DNA from 2 places in the Streptomyces sp. NPDC048416 genome. Region 2 is predicted to be linked to the other one. Evidence: riboswitches for the same ligand, from Rfam matches in the RefSeq annotation. Region 2 holds a riboswitch; the other holds the start of a gene.
What was found. A riboswitch is a leader RNA that binds a small molecule or an ion and turns the genes downstream of it on or off. The one in region 2 is predicted to bind cyclic di-AMP.
Positions count from the first base shown of each region.

Region 1 (7,021 bases), on a different contig from region 2:
GGCGATCACGTCGATCCGCCCGGGGTGCAGCACGGGGATGCGGGTGCGCTCCTCGTGGGTCGAGGCGAGCAGCCGCTCGGTGACCGCGGCGACGTCCTCGTGAGGGATCCGTGAATGATGAATGGCGGCCGAGTCGTACGCGGTCAGGCCGAGCGCGATCGCGGCGACGGTGGTGACCGAGCCCGCGAGGCCGACCAGGGTGCGCGGTCCCGTCAGCGGCACGCTCTGCTCCGCCAGGTCGAGGGCGGCGTCGATGTCGGCGCGGATCGCGGCGATCTGACCGGGCGTCGCCGGGTCGCCGGGCTGGTGGCGTTCCGTCATCCGCACACAGCCGATGTCCACCGAGCGGGCGGCCTCCACGCGCGTGGAGCCGACCACGAACTCGGTGGAACCGCCGCCGATGTCGACGACCAAGTACTGCCCGTCGCCGTCCAGTTCCTTGGTGGCGCCGGTGAAGGAGAACTCGGCCTCCTGGTCGCCGGAGATCACCTCGGGCTCGACGCCGAGGATGTCGAGGACCCCGCGTACGAAGTCGTCCCGGTTCTCGGCGTCCCGCGAGGCGGAGGTCGCCACGAAACGCACCCGCTCGGCGCCGAACTCCTTGATGACCGCCGCGTACTCACGGCACGCCGCGAACGTGCGCTCAAGGGCCTCGGGGGCGAGCCGGCCGGTGCGGTCCACGCCCTGGCCGAGCCGGACGATCGTCATGCGCCGGTCCAGGTCGGTGATCTCGCCGGTGGCCGGGTCCGCGTCGGCGACCAGCAGACGGATCGAGTTCGTACCGCAGTCGATGGCGGCGACGCGCGTCACTTGGCCGCCTCCTCGCCGCACGGCGTCACGCAGGGGCCCTTGGCCCACCACTCGGGCAGCAGCGCGATCGCCTCGTCGCCCAGCGGGTTCACACCCGGGCCCGCCGCGAGCGAGTGACCGACCAGGACATGCAGGCACTTGACCCGGTCCGGCATGCCGCCCGCGCTCGGGAAGCCCTCAAGGACCTCGATGGCGTCGCGGCGCGCGATGTAGTCCTCGTGCGCGGCGCGGTAGGCGGCGGCGAGTTCGGGATCGCTCGCCAGACGCTCCGTCATCTCCTTCATGACGCCGTTGGCCTCAAGGGTGCCGATCGCCGAGGCGGCGCGCGGGCAGGTGAGGTAGTACGTCGTCGGGAACGGCGTGCCGTCCTCCAGGCGCGGGGCCGTCTCGACGACGTCCGGGTTGCCGCAGGGGCAGCGGTGCGCGATCGCGCGCAGACCGCGCGGCGGGCGGCCGAGCTGCTGCTTGAAGGCGGCGATGTCCGCGTCGGTGGGCTCGGTGCGGTCGGTCTGGGGCGGGGGCGTTTCCATGCCTGGGGGTGTCTCTATCGCTAGCGGTGGTCAGTGGGCGGAACGGTCGGCCTTGTCGACGCCGTCCCAGAGGTTGGAGTGCCAGGCGCGGCCGGTCGCGCCCTTGTCCTCACGGTGCTTGGCGGCCGCCTCCGGGTCGACGACGGTGAAGGCGGTCTCCCCGGGGAACTGCATGTGCAGGTGCTCGCGGGCCAGCCGCTCGATGTACGCGTCGTCCTGGAGACGCGCCTTCTCGTCGCGCAGCTTCTCGACCGACTTCTGCGCGTCGGCGGCCTTGCGCCGCTGGTCGGAGATGTCGGCGCGCTGCGAGACGTACTGCCGCATCGGGTAGGCGAGCGCCACGATCAGCGAGCACATCACGAGGGCGAGCAGCGCCGCGCGGCCGGTGAGCCGGGAGCGGCGGGCCTGCCGTCTGCTCTGCGAGCGGTAGACGCGGGCCGCCGTCTGCTCGCCGAGCACCTTGAGCCGGGCCGCGGTGGAGAACCGGTCGCGGTCCTTGACCTTGGCGTCGTTGCCCATCGCTGTCCCGCCTCCCCGTCACACACGTACGTCCCCGGACACGGTACGGGACCGCGGCCGGGGACGTACGGACGACTGGCTAGGGGGTGTCTGGTGGATCAGGGTCGGTCAGGGCGCGGCGCCTGGTGCGGTGCATCGCAAGGCGCCGGAACGTCGTGATAGCGGAGCTATCGGGGCGTTTCGGCAACGCCGCGAGGTGCCGTGCCAGGCGCCGCACCCCCGGCCATGATCCACCAGACACCCCCTAGGGCGTCAGCCGTTGATGCTGCTCAGCCGGTGACGCTGCTCAGCCGGTGATGCTGCTCAGCCCTTGAAGCGCGGGAACGCGGAGCGGCCGGCGTAGACCGCGGCGTCGTCCAGGATCTCCTCGATGCGCAGGAGCTGGTTGTACTTGGCGACGCGGTCCGAGCGGGCCGGGGCGCCGGTCTTGATCTGGCCGCAGTTCACCGCGACGGCGAGGTCGGCGATGGTGACGTCCTCGGTCTCGCCCGAGCGGTGGGACATCATGCACTTGAAGCCGTTGCGCTGGGCCAGCTCGACGGCGTCCAGGGTCTCGGTCAGCGAACCGATCTGGTTGACCTTGACGAGCAGGGCGTTGGCGGAGCCCTCCTCGATGCCGCGGGCCAGGCGCTCGGGGTTGGTGACGAACAGGTCGTCACCGACGATCTGGACCTTGGCACCCAGACGCGAGGTGATGGTGTTCCAGCCGGCCCAGTCGTCCTCGTACAGCGGGTCCTCGATGGAGACCAGCGGGTACGCGGAGACAAGCTCCTCGTAGTACTCGGTCATCTCGGCGGCCGAGCGGGACTTGCCCTCGAACTCGTACGTGCCGTCCTTGTAGAACTCCGAGGCGGCGACGTCGAGCGCGAGCGCGATGTCCTTGCCCGGGGCGTAACCGGCTTCCTTGATGGCCTCAAGGATGAGGTCGAGGGCGGCGCGGTTGGACTCCAGGTTCGGCGCGAAGCCGCCCTCGTCGCCGAGGCCGGTGGACAGGCCCTTGCGCTTCAGGACGCCCTTGAGCGTGTGGTAGACCTCGGCACCCCAGCGAAGGGCCTCGGAGAAGGACTCCGCGCCGATCGGGGCGATCATGAACTCCTGGATGTCGACGTTGGAGTCGGCGTGCGACCCACCGTTGAGGATGTTCATCATCGGGACGGGCAGCAGGTGCGCGTTGGGGCCGCCGAGGTAACGGAACAGCGGCAGGTCGCTGGCCTCGGAGGCGGCGTGCGCGACGGCGAGCGAGACGCCGAGGATGGCGTTGGCGCCGAGCGAGCCCTTGTTGTCCGTGGCGTCCAGGTCGAACATGGCCTGGTCGATCAGGCGCTGCTCGGTGGCGTCGTAGCCGACGAGCTCCGGGCCGATCTGCTCGATGACGGCGAGGACGGCCTTCTCGACACCCTTGCCGCCGTAGCGGTTGGGGTCGCCGTCACGAAGCTCGATGGCCTCGAAGGCACCGGTGGAGGCGCCCGACGGGACGGCAGCACGGCCGGTGCTGCCGTCGTCGAGGCCGACCTCGACCTCGACCGTGGGGTTGCCTCGGGAGTCCAGGATTTCCCGGGCTACGACGACGTCGATGGACGGCACGAGCATCTCCTTCTGGGATGTGACGCTAGATGTGACGCAAGCAGTGCAAGGGACATGCGGGGTCGCTTCGCCTTGCGACAAGAGCCTAACCGGCTCCGGGGCCCAGACCGGCCGGGTGCCCGCGTCCTGGGACGAAAAAGGGCCCAATGGCCTGGATTCCCGGGCAAAGGACCACAACACTACTGCCCGGTAACGGCGAAGCCCCGGCCCGGCGCGTACGGGGGAACGCGCGCCGGGCCGGGGCGGCCTGGGGGTCGGCCGGACTCAGCCGAGGTGGAGCTTCTGGCCCGGGAAGATCAGGTTCGCGTCCTTGACGATGTCCTTGTTCAGGTCGAACACCTTCTCCCAGCCGCCCTTGACGCCGTTGGCGTTCGCGATGGTGCCGAGGGTGTCGCCGGACTTGACCGTGTACTCGCCGTCGCCCTGCTTGACCGGCTCGCTGCGCTGCTCGCTGCGGCTGGCCGGCGCGGACTCGGTGCGCTCGGACTTCTGCGACTTCTGCTGCGGCTGGGCCTGCTTCTTCGGCTTCGAGGGCTTGGCGGCCTTCGAGGAGGAAGAGGACGAGCCGGAGGTGTCCACGTCGGCCTTGGCGCCACCCGACGTCAAGTTGCCGGCGCCGGCGCAGGACCAGGCACCCGGGCCCTGGATGGCGAGCAGCTTCTCGGCGGCGGCTATCTGCTGACCCTTGGTGGCCAGGTCGGCGCGCGAGGCGTACTGGGTGCCGCCGGCGGCGGCCCAGGAGGAGTTCGAGAACTGGAGGCCACCGTAGTAACCGTTGCCGGTGTTGATGGACCAGTTGCCGCCGGACTCGCACTGGGCGACGGCGTCCCAGGTCTGCACGGAGGCGGCGCTGGCGGAGCCGGCCGCCATCAGCGGGGCGGCGACAGCGGCACCGGTGACACCGGCCAGCGTGGCGACACGGACGGCCTTGGACGGGCGGCGGTGCTTGCCCTTGCCGGAAAGCAGCATGGAGTTCTCCTCACCGACGCCTGCGAGGTGAGCTGTCGGGTTCGGGCGTGAGCTGCCCGGCCGAGCGTCGATGCGCCCGTCTTCACCCCAAGCCGTTCTCGGCAGTCCTGTCGAACTGCCGGGCCCGGCACTTACCTTGGGTCCCCCGCTCCTGCCTACGGCGCATAAGCGTCGACTGTTCCCATCGGCCGACGGCAGGATTCGGCGTGCTCGGCTGACGGGGCTCGCGGTGACGAGCGAGTCCGACGAAAACACACGCCCCGCCAATGTTCAAAGACGCACATCGGGGAGAAATCCCCCTTACTTGCGGTTACAGAAGGGATGTTTCCGCAGGTGAGGGGCGGGACGGACGGACCGGGCAGACAGGACACGCCAGTTGAGGCGAAGAGACCCATGTCTCACTTGCACAGAACGGACATACGCCCTCGAACTAACCCTGTTTCGGGGTGGAGTTCGGGGTGGAGTCCGCCGTGGTGGCCGGGGCGGAGCCCGAGGTGGCGTCCGGGGTCGCCGAGGTGGCGCCCGGGGTCGCCCTGGCGGCCGTCACGTCCTTCAGGTCCAGGCTCTGGCCAGGCAGGATCAGGTTGGGGTCGGTGCCGATCAGCTGCTCGTTGGCGTGGTAGAGCGCGGGCCAGCCGCCCTGGACCTTGTTCGCGTCGGCGATGACCGAGAGGTTGTCGCCGGGCCGGACGGTGTAGGCGCCGCTCGCCGCAGGCGTGTTGCCCGTCTCGCGTGAGGCGCCGTCACCTCGCGAGGCGTGCCGTCCCGCGTCGCGGCCGTCCGTCGAGTCGCCCGCGCCGTTCTCGGCGGCGGAGCCGGTCCGGGCGGGCGGCGTCTGCGGCGCGGTGGCGCCCGTGCTCTCCTCCGGCGCCGGCGTCCCGCGGTGCTTGCCGGGGCTCGCCGACGTGGAGGCGGACGGGGTGGCGGACTTGGCCGGCCCGCTCGGCTTCGATGCGTCCGTGGACGGCGTGGCCTGGCCGGTGCCGTCCTGCGTCGGTGTGGCGTCGGGCGTCCCGGTCGCGGGGGCGGTGGGGACGCCCGGGATGGACGGCAGGGACGACGCCGTTCCGTCCGGCGCGTCCGGCACGCCCGGATCGACGTTCGCCGAGCCGCCGCCCTTGGCGAGCCCGGCGCTGGTGCCACAGCTCGCGAAGGCGCTCGGGCCCTTGGCCGTGAGCACGTTCTCGGCGACGGCTATCTGCTGCGCCCGGCTCGCGAGGTCGGCGCGCTGGGCGTACTCGTTGCCGCCGTACACCTCCCAGGTGGCCTGCGAGAGCTGGAGCCCGCCGTACAGACCGTTGCCGAAGTCGGCGCTCCACATTCCGCCGGACTCGCAGGAGGCGACCTGGTTCCAGGTGCCGGCGTCCGCGGCGCTCGCGCCGGTCGCGGCGAGCAGGGGCAGCGCGATGGCGGACCCGGTCACTCCTGCCGCTACGACGAGGGCGGGTGCCTGGCGGGGTCGACGATGCCGTCCATTCCCGGAGCGCATGAAGAAGGCCTTCCGTGTGACTGCTGAGCCGAATGAACGGTGAACGTAGCCGTACTCGAACGCCTGTCACAAGTCGATGGCACCGCGATCACGTAAAAGTCACAGTCTTGACGGTGTGTCAGGTGACGGCGGAATTCCGGTTGTCCGCGGGCGGTGTGAACTCGACCGGCAGGGTGCGCAGTCCACGCATGATGAGCCCGCCGCGCCAGCGCAAATCGTCAGGTTCCACCGCGAGGCGCAGGTCAGGAAGGCGGCGCAGCAGAGTCGCGAGCGCGGTCTGTCCCTCCAGTCGCGCGAGCGGCGCACCGAGGCAGTAGTGGATGCCGTGGCCGTACCCGAGGTGCTGGTTGTCGCGCCGGCCGAGGTCGAGCGTGTCCGGGTCCTCGAAGCGCTCCGGGTCGCGGTCGGCGGCGGCGAGCACGACGAGGACGGGGTCGCCGGCCGCGATGTCCTGGCCGCCCAGTGTCAGCGCCTCGGTCGCGAACCGCCACGTCGCGAGCTCGACCGGGCCGTCGTAGCGCAGCAGTTCCTCGACACCGGTCTCCAGGAGGTCGCTCTCGCCCGCGTCGAGCGAGGCCTGAAGGCGCTCGCGCTGGCCGGGGTTGCGCAGCAGGGCGTACACCCCGTTCCCGATCAGGTTGACGGTCGTCTCGAACCCGGCGAAGAGCAGGATGAAGGCCATCGCGGCGGCCTCGTTCTCGGTCAGGTGCTCGCCGTGGTCGCTGGCCTCGATGAGCCGCGAGATGAGGTCGTCGCCGGGGTTCTCGCGCTTCTTGTGGATGAGCTCGGCGAGGTAGTTGCGCATCTTCTTCACCGAGCGGGCGACGCCACCGCGCGGCCCGCCACCGTGGCGGATCATCATGCCGGCCCAGTCGCGGAAGTCGTCCTGGTCCTCGCGCGGGACGCCGAGCAGGTCGCAGATGGCGTAGATGGGGAGCGGGAAGGCGAACTCATGGATGAGGTCGGCCTCGCCCTTCGCCGCGAAGGCGTCGATGAGCTGGTCCGTCAACTCCTGCACGCGGGGCGCGAATTGGGCCACCGTACGGGGTGTGAACGCCTTGGAGACGAGCCTGCGCAGGCGGGTGTGGTCCGGGGGGTCGATGTTGAGCAGATGCGTCAT
Region 1 covers NZ_JBICXU010000031.1:34,246-41,266, forward strand. Annotated here, with positions in the region: gene ACGFW5_RS29090 (exopolyphosphatase) at 1-810, opposite strand, end outside; gene ACGFW5_RS29095 (DUF501 domain-containing protein) at 807-1,340, opposite strand; gene ACGFW5_RS29100 (septum formation initiator family protein) at 1,371-1,859, opposite strand; gene eno (phosphopyruvate hydratase) at 2,163-3,449, opposite strand; gene ACGFW5_RS29110 (transglycosylase family protein) at 3,708-4,412, opposite strand; cyclic di-AMP (ydaO/yuaA leader) riboswitch at 4,415-4,585, opposite strand; gene ACGFW5_RS29115 (transglycosylase family protein) at 4,843-5,901, opposite strand; gene ACGFW5_RS29120 (cytochrome P450) at 6,020-7,021, opposite strand, start outside.
Region 1: linked by a shared signal. The riboswitch ahead of ACGFW5_RS29110 (transglycosylase family protein) and the one ahead of ACGFW5_RS11465 (M23 family metallopeptidase) in region 2 are both predicted to bind cyclic di-AMP.

Region 2 (7,021 bases):
GGGCGGGAGTTGACCGAGCGCGTCCAGCAGGGTCAGGCGCAGGGCCGCGTCCGGGCCGCTTGCCGCGCCGTCGGGCAGGGTCCCGGTGGGCCGCTCGCCGGTACTGCGCCGACGCCGCAGGCTGAGGAAGGTGCGGACCAGAATCGTCTGGGCGTACGCCGCCGGGCTGTTCGCGCAGGCCACCCGGTTCCAGTGCACGTACACCCGGCTGAGGGCTTCCTGCACCAGGTCTTCGGCCAGGTAGGTGTCGCCGGCCGCGAGCACGTACGCCGAGCGGTACAGGGCCTTCCCCCTCGCGGCCACGAAATTCAGGTACGCATCCTCCTGTACTGCTTTCACTCGGTCCCCGCCTGTTCTCTTGTTCCGTGGTCCCCGTGCATACCCCTGATGACTACGTGACTCGGTGGGATGTCGCGCCCGTGCGGCACTTTTCTTTCCCGGGTTTCCCGCTCCGCGCGGATGGCGCGCACGGCGTGCGGTGAACGGCGCGGGGCCTGCCCGGCGGGGCGACGGGGAGCGTCCGCAGGTGGGTTCGGGGTGGGCGCTGGTAAATGGTTCGGAGCACCGCTGCGTATGGCGTACAGTTGTGTTTACCGACGCGGGGTGGAGCAGCTCGGTAGCTCGCTGGGCTCATAACCCAGAGGTCGCAGGTTCAAATCCTGTCCCCGCTACTGAACGAAGAGGCCCGGCACTGTTCACAGTGCCGGGCCTCTTCGCGTTCCCCGGCTCCCGCCCTCCCGCGCGGGCTCCTCCGCGTCCTTGACCTTTACGCAACGTCAAGTTCTAGCGTGGCCGTGTGAACGTGCACGGCAAGGAGTGGTCGATCCAGGAGATCGCCAAGAAGGCCGGGACAACCAGCCGCACCCTGCGCCACTACGGGGAGCTGGGCCTGCTCGCCCCCAGCCGGATCGGAAGCAACGGATACCGCTACTACGACCAGGACGCCCTGGTCCGGCTCCAGCGGATTCTGCTCCTTCGGGAGCTGGGGCTTTCGCTGCCCGTGATCGGCGAGGTCCTGGAGGGCGAACGCGATCCGTCGGCCGCCCTGCGCACCCATCTGCGCCTCCTCGAACAGGAGCGTGCGCGCATCGCGCGGCAGATCGCGTCCGTGCGGACCACCCTGCACAAGACCGGGAAGGGAATGGAGCTCATGGCCGAGGAAGTGTTCGACGGCTTCGATCACACCCAGTACGAGGAGGAGGTGAGCCGCCGCTGGGGGCGGGACGCGTACGAGAAGAGCGACCGCTGGTGGCGCTCGCTCACCGAGGAGGAGAAGAAGGGCTTCCAGCGGGAACACGACGACATCGCCCGCGACTGGGGCCTGGCCCGCGGGGACGGCCTGGCCGCCGACGGCGACGTGGCGCAGGACATCGCCGGGCGCCACGTCGCCTGGCTGTCCGCCACCACGAGCGTCAGCAGGTCCTACGTCATCGGGCTCGGCCGGATGTACGTCGACGACCCGCGCTTCGGCGCCACCTACGACCGGCACGGCGAGGGCACGGCGGCCTTCGTGCGGGACGCCCTGACGGTGTACGCGGAGCGCCACCTCCCCGACGCCCCGGCCGCCGGGGGTGTGTGCGCCCAGTAGTCTCGCGTGCGCGATGAGTCATGGTGGGCCTCGCGGGATGAGGGAGGGGGCGAGGTGGTGAGTGGGCACGAGTGGGGGCGCGGGCGCGGCGGGGCGACGGGCGGGTGCGGAACGTGGCGGAGGGTGCGTGCCGTGCTGCTCCCGCTCGTGCTCTGCGTACTCGTCCTGGGTGGCTGCCAGGAGCCGGGCGGGAAGGGCCCCGGGCCCGGACCCCGGCCCGTGCCCGCCGGCCGGCGGGTGCCGGTCCGCCCCTCGGCGGTCCCCGCGGGCTGCCGCCCCGAACGCGGCGGCTGGGCCGAGCCGCCGTGCGTGCCGGATCAGGGCGTCGTCCACCACCGCCACACCAGGGGAACCTGCCCCCGTACGCGTCCGGGCCCGCAGCGCTGCCGCCGCGCTTGACCGGGTGGGACGGCGGACGTGTCCGGGCCCGCAGTGCTGCCGCCGCCCTCGACCGCCCGGGCCGAGCCCCTGGTGAACCGTGCGAGCCGACGAGCCCTGGTGGACCGTGCGGGCCGAGCCCCTGGTGGACCGCCCGGGCCGAGCCCTGGTGAACCGTGCGGGCCGGCCCCGAGCGGGCGGGGTTCGTGCCCCCGCGCCCGTACTGATCCGCCGCGCCCGACGCCCCGCTTGGGCGCGTCCGAGTCGACGTCGGGGCCGGGACGGGGCAGTCTGGACGGGTGCGGCAGCGAGCAGAAGGCGACGGGCGCCTGGTACGGGCGCTACCCGTACTCCTCGTCGTCGTCGGCTTCGCCTTCGACGCCTCGACCCCGCCCGACCTGACGGCCGCCGCCCTCTTCGCGGGCGCCCCGGTCGCCGCGGCCCCGTTCTACTCGGGCCGTGGCACCGCCGCCGTCGGCATGGGCTCGGTGCTCGCCGTCGTGCTGCTCTGGTTCATACACGACCTCCCCAACCTCGGCGAAGGCGCCAGCGAGCTGTTCACCGTGCTCACGGTCGGCGCGCTCGCCCTCGTCATCAACAGCATCCTGCGCCGCAGTGGTGAACGGCTCGCATCGGCCCGTGTCATCGCCGAGACCGCGCAGCGCGCCGTGCTGCCCACGCCCGCGTCCCGCATCGGTGGCCTGCACGTCGCCGCGCGGTACGAGGCGGCGCAGGCGGACGCGTTCATCGGCGGAGACCTCTTCGCCGTGCAGGACACCCCGTACGGGGTCCGGCTCATCGTCGGCGACGTCCGCGGCAAGGGGCTCCAGGCGGTCGAGGCCGTCGCCGTGGTGATCGGGGCGTTCCGGGAGGCGGCCGAGCAGGAGTCCTCCCTGGAGGCGGTGACCCAGCGCCTGGAGCGGGCGCTGGCCCGCGAGGGCACCCGGCGCGACCGGCTCGACGCGGTCGAGGGGTTCACCACGGCGCTGCTCGCCGAGATCCCGCGCGGCGACGGCACCGTACGCACGGTGAACCGGGGCCATCCCGAGCCGTTCCTGCTGCACCCGGACGGATCCCTGGACGCGATCGTGCCGGCCGAACCCGCACTGCCGCTCGGCATGTCGGACCTCGGCGTGTGGCCGGACCGGGCCGAGCTGCGCCCCTTCCCGCCCGGTTCGACGCTGCTCCTTTACACCGACGGGCTCTCCGAGGCGCGCGACGCCCAGGGCATCTTCTACAACCCCGGCGCACGGCTGCGCGGCGCGATCTTCCCCGGCCCGGACGAGGTCCTGGACGCGCTCGTCGACGACGTACGCCGCTACACGGGCGGCGGCGCGAGCGACGACATGGCGCTGCTCGCGGTGGCCCGCCCGGCCGAGGGCCAGCCCGAGCGGCGGCGCACGGTCCGGATCGTGAAGTAGGGCCGCCGCCGTGGCGCGGGGTCACGGTGGGTGCGCGAAGGGTCTCCCTGCGCATAACAATTGACACTCCGTCAGAATGCGGGTGCGGCGGGTGTGGCTCCGAGGGGGCGTGAACTCGACCGGTTTGCCCCGGCAGTGGGCGCTAAGTCCGGGCCATGGCCGTTAACGATCAGTGGGGAACGGCTTGGAATCAACCCCCGCCTTCTATTAACGTTCGATAACGCAGCGCGGTCGTACCAGCCGTCGCCAAGGCGGCACCGTGCGCATGCGCCGAATCCCGCAAGGGAGCCGGGGGACCACCAACTTGGGGCGAATCGGGCATCCGCCATGGGCGCTCGTAGGAGACCTTCCTGCTCCGAACCCTCCTCCAGGGCCCTAACGGCCTAGGGACCCCCACCGCTGACCCGGTAGGCGAGAAGGAAGGAAAGGAGCGCCTTCGTGGCGTCCAACGACCCTGCTCTCGACACTCCCCTGCCTCCTGGGGCCGCGCTCTACGGGGACGCGCCCGGCGAGGACGAGAGCTGGGAGGAGTGGGACCCGACCGAGGAGTCCGTACGCGCGGTTCGCGGCCGGCACCGGGTGGCCAAGCAGCGCGGCGGCCTCGCCCGCAGCTCCACCGTCCTCGGCGTGGGGGTCATCGCGGCGGTCGGCGCGGGCGGCATGGCCACCGCGCAGAGCAAACCGCCCGTCTCCATATCCCTGCCCGACTCCCTCGCGGGGAGCCTGCCCGACCTCGGCTCGCTGCCGGGCGTCGGCGCACTCCTCTCGCACGGCGGTACGGGAGCGGACGCGCACGGCGGTACGGGAGCGGACGCGCACGGCGGTACGGGAGTGGACGCGCACGGGGACGCCTCCAAAACCGCGGCCGCCGAGGCCGACCGGAAGATCGCCGCTGCGCCGCTGAGCATGGCCGGGCTCTCCACCAGCGAGGCCGAAGGGGGCGCCACCGACGCCGGGGAGGCACTGCGCGCCCGGATCCTCCAGCAGGCCGGGCAGCAGAAGGCCGCGGCCGTCGCCGAGGCGAAGGCCGCCGCGGAGAAGGCGGCGGCCCAGAAGGCCGCGGCCGAGGCGAAGGCCAAGCAGGAGGCCGCCAAGGTCCAGGCCGCCGCCGAGGCCGCGAAGGCCGCCGCCGAGAAGAAGGCGGCCGAGGAGGCCGCGGCGAAGAAGGCGGAACAGGCGCGGCTGGCGGAGCTGGCCGCCGAATACTCCCTGCCGGTGGGCTCGTACACGATCACCTCCACGTTCGGCGAGGCCGGCTCGATGTGGTCGTCCGGCCACCACACCGGCCTCGACTTCGCCGCGCCCACGGGCACCCCGCTCAAGGCGATCCACTCCGGGACGGTCAAGTCGGCGGGGTGGGCGGGGGCGTACGGGTACCGGACGGTCATCACGCTCGAGGACGGGAGCGAGCTCTGGTACTGCCACCAGTCGTCGATCGCCGTCGGCGCGGGGCAGAAGGTGACGACGGGGGAGGTCGTGGGGCGGGTCGGTGCGACGGGGAACGTGACGGGGCCGCATCTGCACCTTGAGGTGCATGCGCCTTCCGGTACGGGGATCGATCCGATGACCTGGCTTCGGTCCAAGGGGCTCAAGCCGTGACGGTGTGACGGTGTGACGCCGGTGCGGGTGCCGTCGGTGCCGGTGCCGGTGCCGGCGCCGGTGCGGGTGCCGGTGCCAGTGCCGGTGCGGGTCGTGGGTGGCTTGGCTGTCTCGCAGTTCCTCGCGCCCCCGAATCCCCGTCGCTTTTCCCGTTGTTCCGCGTGTCTCTGGAGGGGCTGCCAGGAGAGGGCGAGGCGCGGAATACCTGGCCCCGTGCGGGAGTTGCTGTCGCCATGACCTCTCTTCGTGCGCTCGGCAGCTCCGATCTCTCCGTGTTTCCCCTCGCCCTCGGCGGCAACGTGTTCGGCTGGACCGCCGACCAGGACCAGTCGTTCGCCGTCCTGGACGCCTACACCGCCGGTGGGGGCAACTTCGTGGACACCGCCGACGCCTACTCCAAGTGGGCCCCCGGCAACTCCGGCGGCGAGTCCGAGACGATCATCGGGAAGTGGCTGGCCGCGCGCGGCAACCGGGCCGACGTGGTCATCGCCACCAAGGTCGGCGCCCACCCCCGTTACGAAGGGCTGGCCGCGACCACGATCAAGGCCGCCGCCGAGGAGTCCCTGCGCAGGCTCGGCACGGACTACATCGACCTGTACTACACACACTTCGACGACACCTCCGTGCCCGTCGAGGAGATCGTCACCGCGCTCGACCAGCTGGTGCGCGACGGCAAGGTCCGCGCGATCGCCGCCTCCAACATCACCCCCGAGCGGCTGCGGGAGTCCCTGGACTTCTCCGACCGCGAGGGCCTGGCCAAGTACGTGGCGCTCCAGCCGCACTACAACCTGGTCTCCCGCGGCACCTACGAGGGCGTGCTCCAGGACACCGCCTCGCGCGCGGGTCTGGCCGCCGTGCCCTACTTCGCACTCGCCTCCGGCTTCCTCACCGGCAAGTACCGTCCGGGCCAGGCCGTGGACAGCGCGCGGGCGACGGGCGCGGGCAAGCATCTGGAGACCGAGCGGGGCCGCAAGGTGCTGGCCGCGCTCGACCGGATCGCCCAGGAACGCGACGCCGAGATCGCCACGGTGGCGCTGGCCTGGCTCGCCGCGCGACCCACCGTCGCCGCGCCCATCGCGTCGGCCCGCACCGTCGAGCAGGTCCCGGCGCTGCTCGCGGTCGCCGACCTGGAGCTCACCGACGCGCAGCTCTCGGAACTGACCGCCGCGTCAGCGTAGCCGCGTCAGCGTAGATAGGGGTTGTGGGGGCCGCGCCGCGCCGGGTCCCCGGCCGGGCCCGGCTGCCCGTACGGGGCGTACTGCGGGTGCGGGGCGTGCTGGGGGTGCGGGGCGTACTGCGGGTGTGGGACGTACTGCGGGTGCGGAACGTACTGCGGGTGCTGGGTGTACGGCTGCGGCGGGCCCGGCTGCGGGGGCATCCAGATCCGGCCCGACGCTCCCGCCGCGTACAGCAGCGCCGGGCCTGCGACCGGCTTGCGCTCCCACAGATGGTGGAGCAGCTCCTGCTCGCGTGCCGCGAAATCGGGCCCGGGACCCGTGGCGCCCGCGCTGCGGTAGGCACGGTGGCGCAGGAAGGCGAGGGCGGTCGCGAACGCCTCGTACTCGGCGACCGCACGCGCCGCCCGCTTCCCGCCGAAGCGGTGGTGCGCGAAGTCCCGGGCCGTCGCACGGGCCCGCATCGAGGACAGCGCCAGCGGCTCCACCGGCCCCAGCCAGCCGGCCGCGGCGTACGCGGGCAGCTCGGCGGCGACCGTACGCAACTCGCGCTGCCGGCTCCAGATCGCCAGCCAGGTGAGCAGCCCGAACACCGGCACCATGACCGCCCCGTACACGATGTAGAACCCGTACACCCCGAACAGGGCCGAGCTGTTCCACAGGGCGTGCATGCCCATCGCGAGCACCAGGCCGAGCAGCGGGAACGCGGTGCGGCGCAGCCGCCTGCCGGGCGGCGAGAGCGCGGCGAGGCCGAAGCCGATGCCGGTCAGGACGGTGAACAGGGGGTGCGCGAACGGGGACATGACGACCCGCACGAAGAAGGTCGCGGCCGTCGTGGACGTCAGGCCCGCGCTGTGGCT
Region 2 covers NZ_JBICXU010000006.1:310,982-318,002, forward strand. Annotated here, with positions in the region: gene ACGFW5_RS11445 (SigE family RNA polymerase sigma factor) at 1-339, opposite strand, end outside; tRNA gene ACGFW5_RS11450 (tRNA-Met) at 598-671, shown strand; gene ACGFW5_RS11455 (MerR family transcriptional regulator) at 803-1,588, shown strand; gene ACGFW5_RS11460 (PP2C family protein-serine/threonine phosphatase) at 2,266-3,387, shown strand; cyclic di-AMP (ydaO/yuaA leader) riboswitch at 3,646-3,816, shown strand; gene ACGFW5_RS11465 (M23 family metallopeptidase) at 3,826-4,986, shown strand; gene ACGFW5_RS11470 (aldo/keto reductase) at 5,220-6,164, shown strand; gene ACGFW5_RS11475 (PrsW family glutamic-type intramembrane protease) at 6,170-7,021, opposite strand, start outside.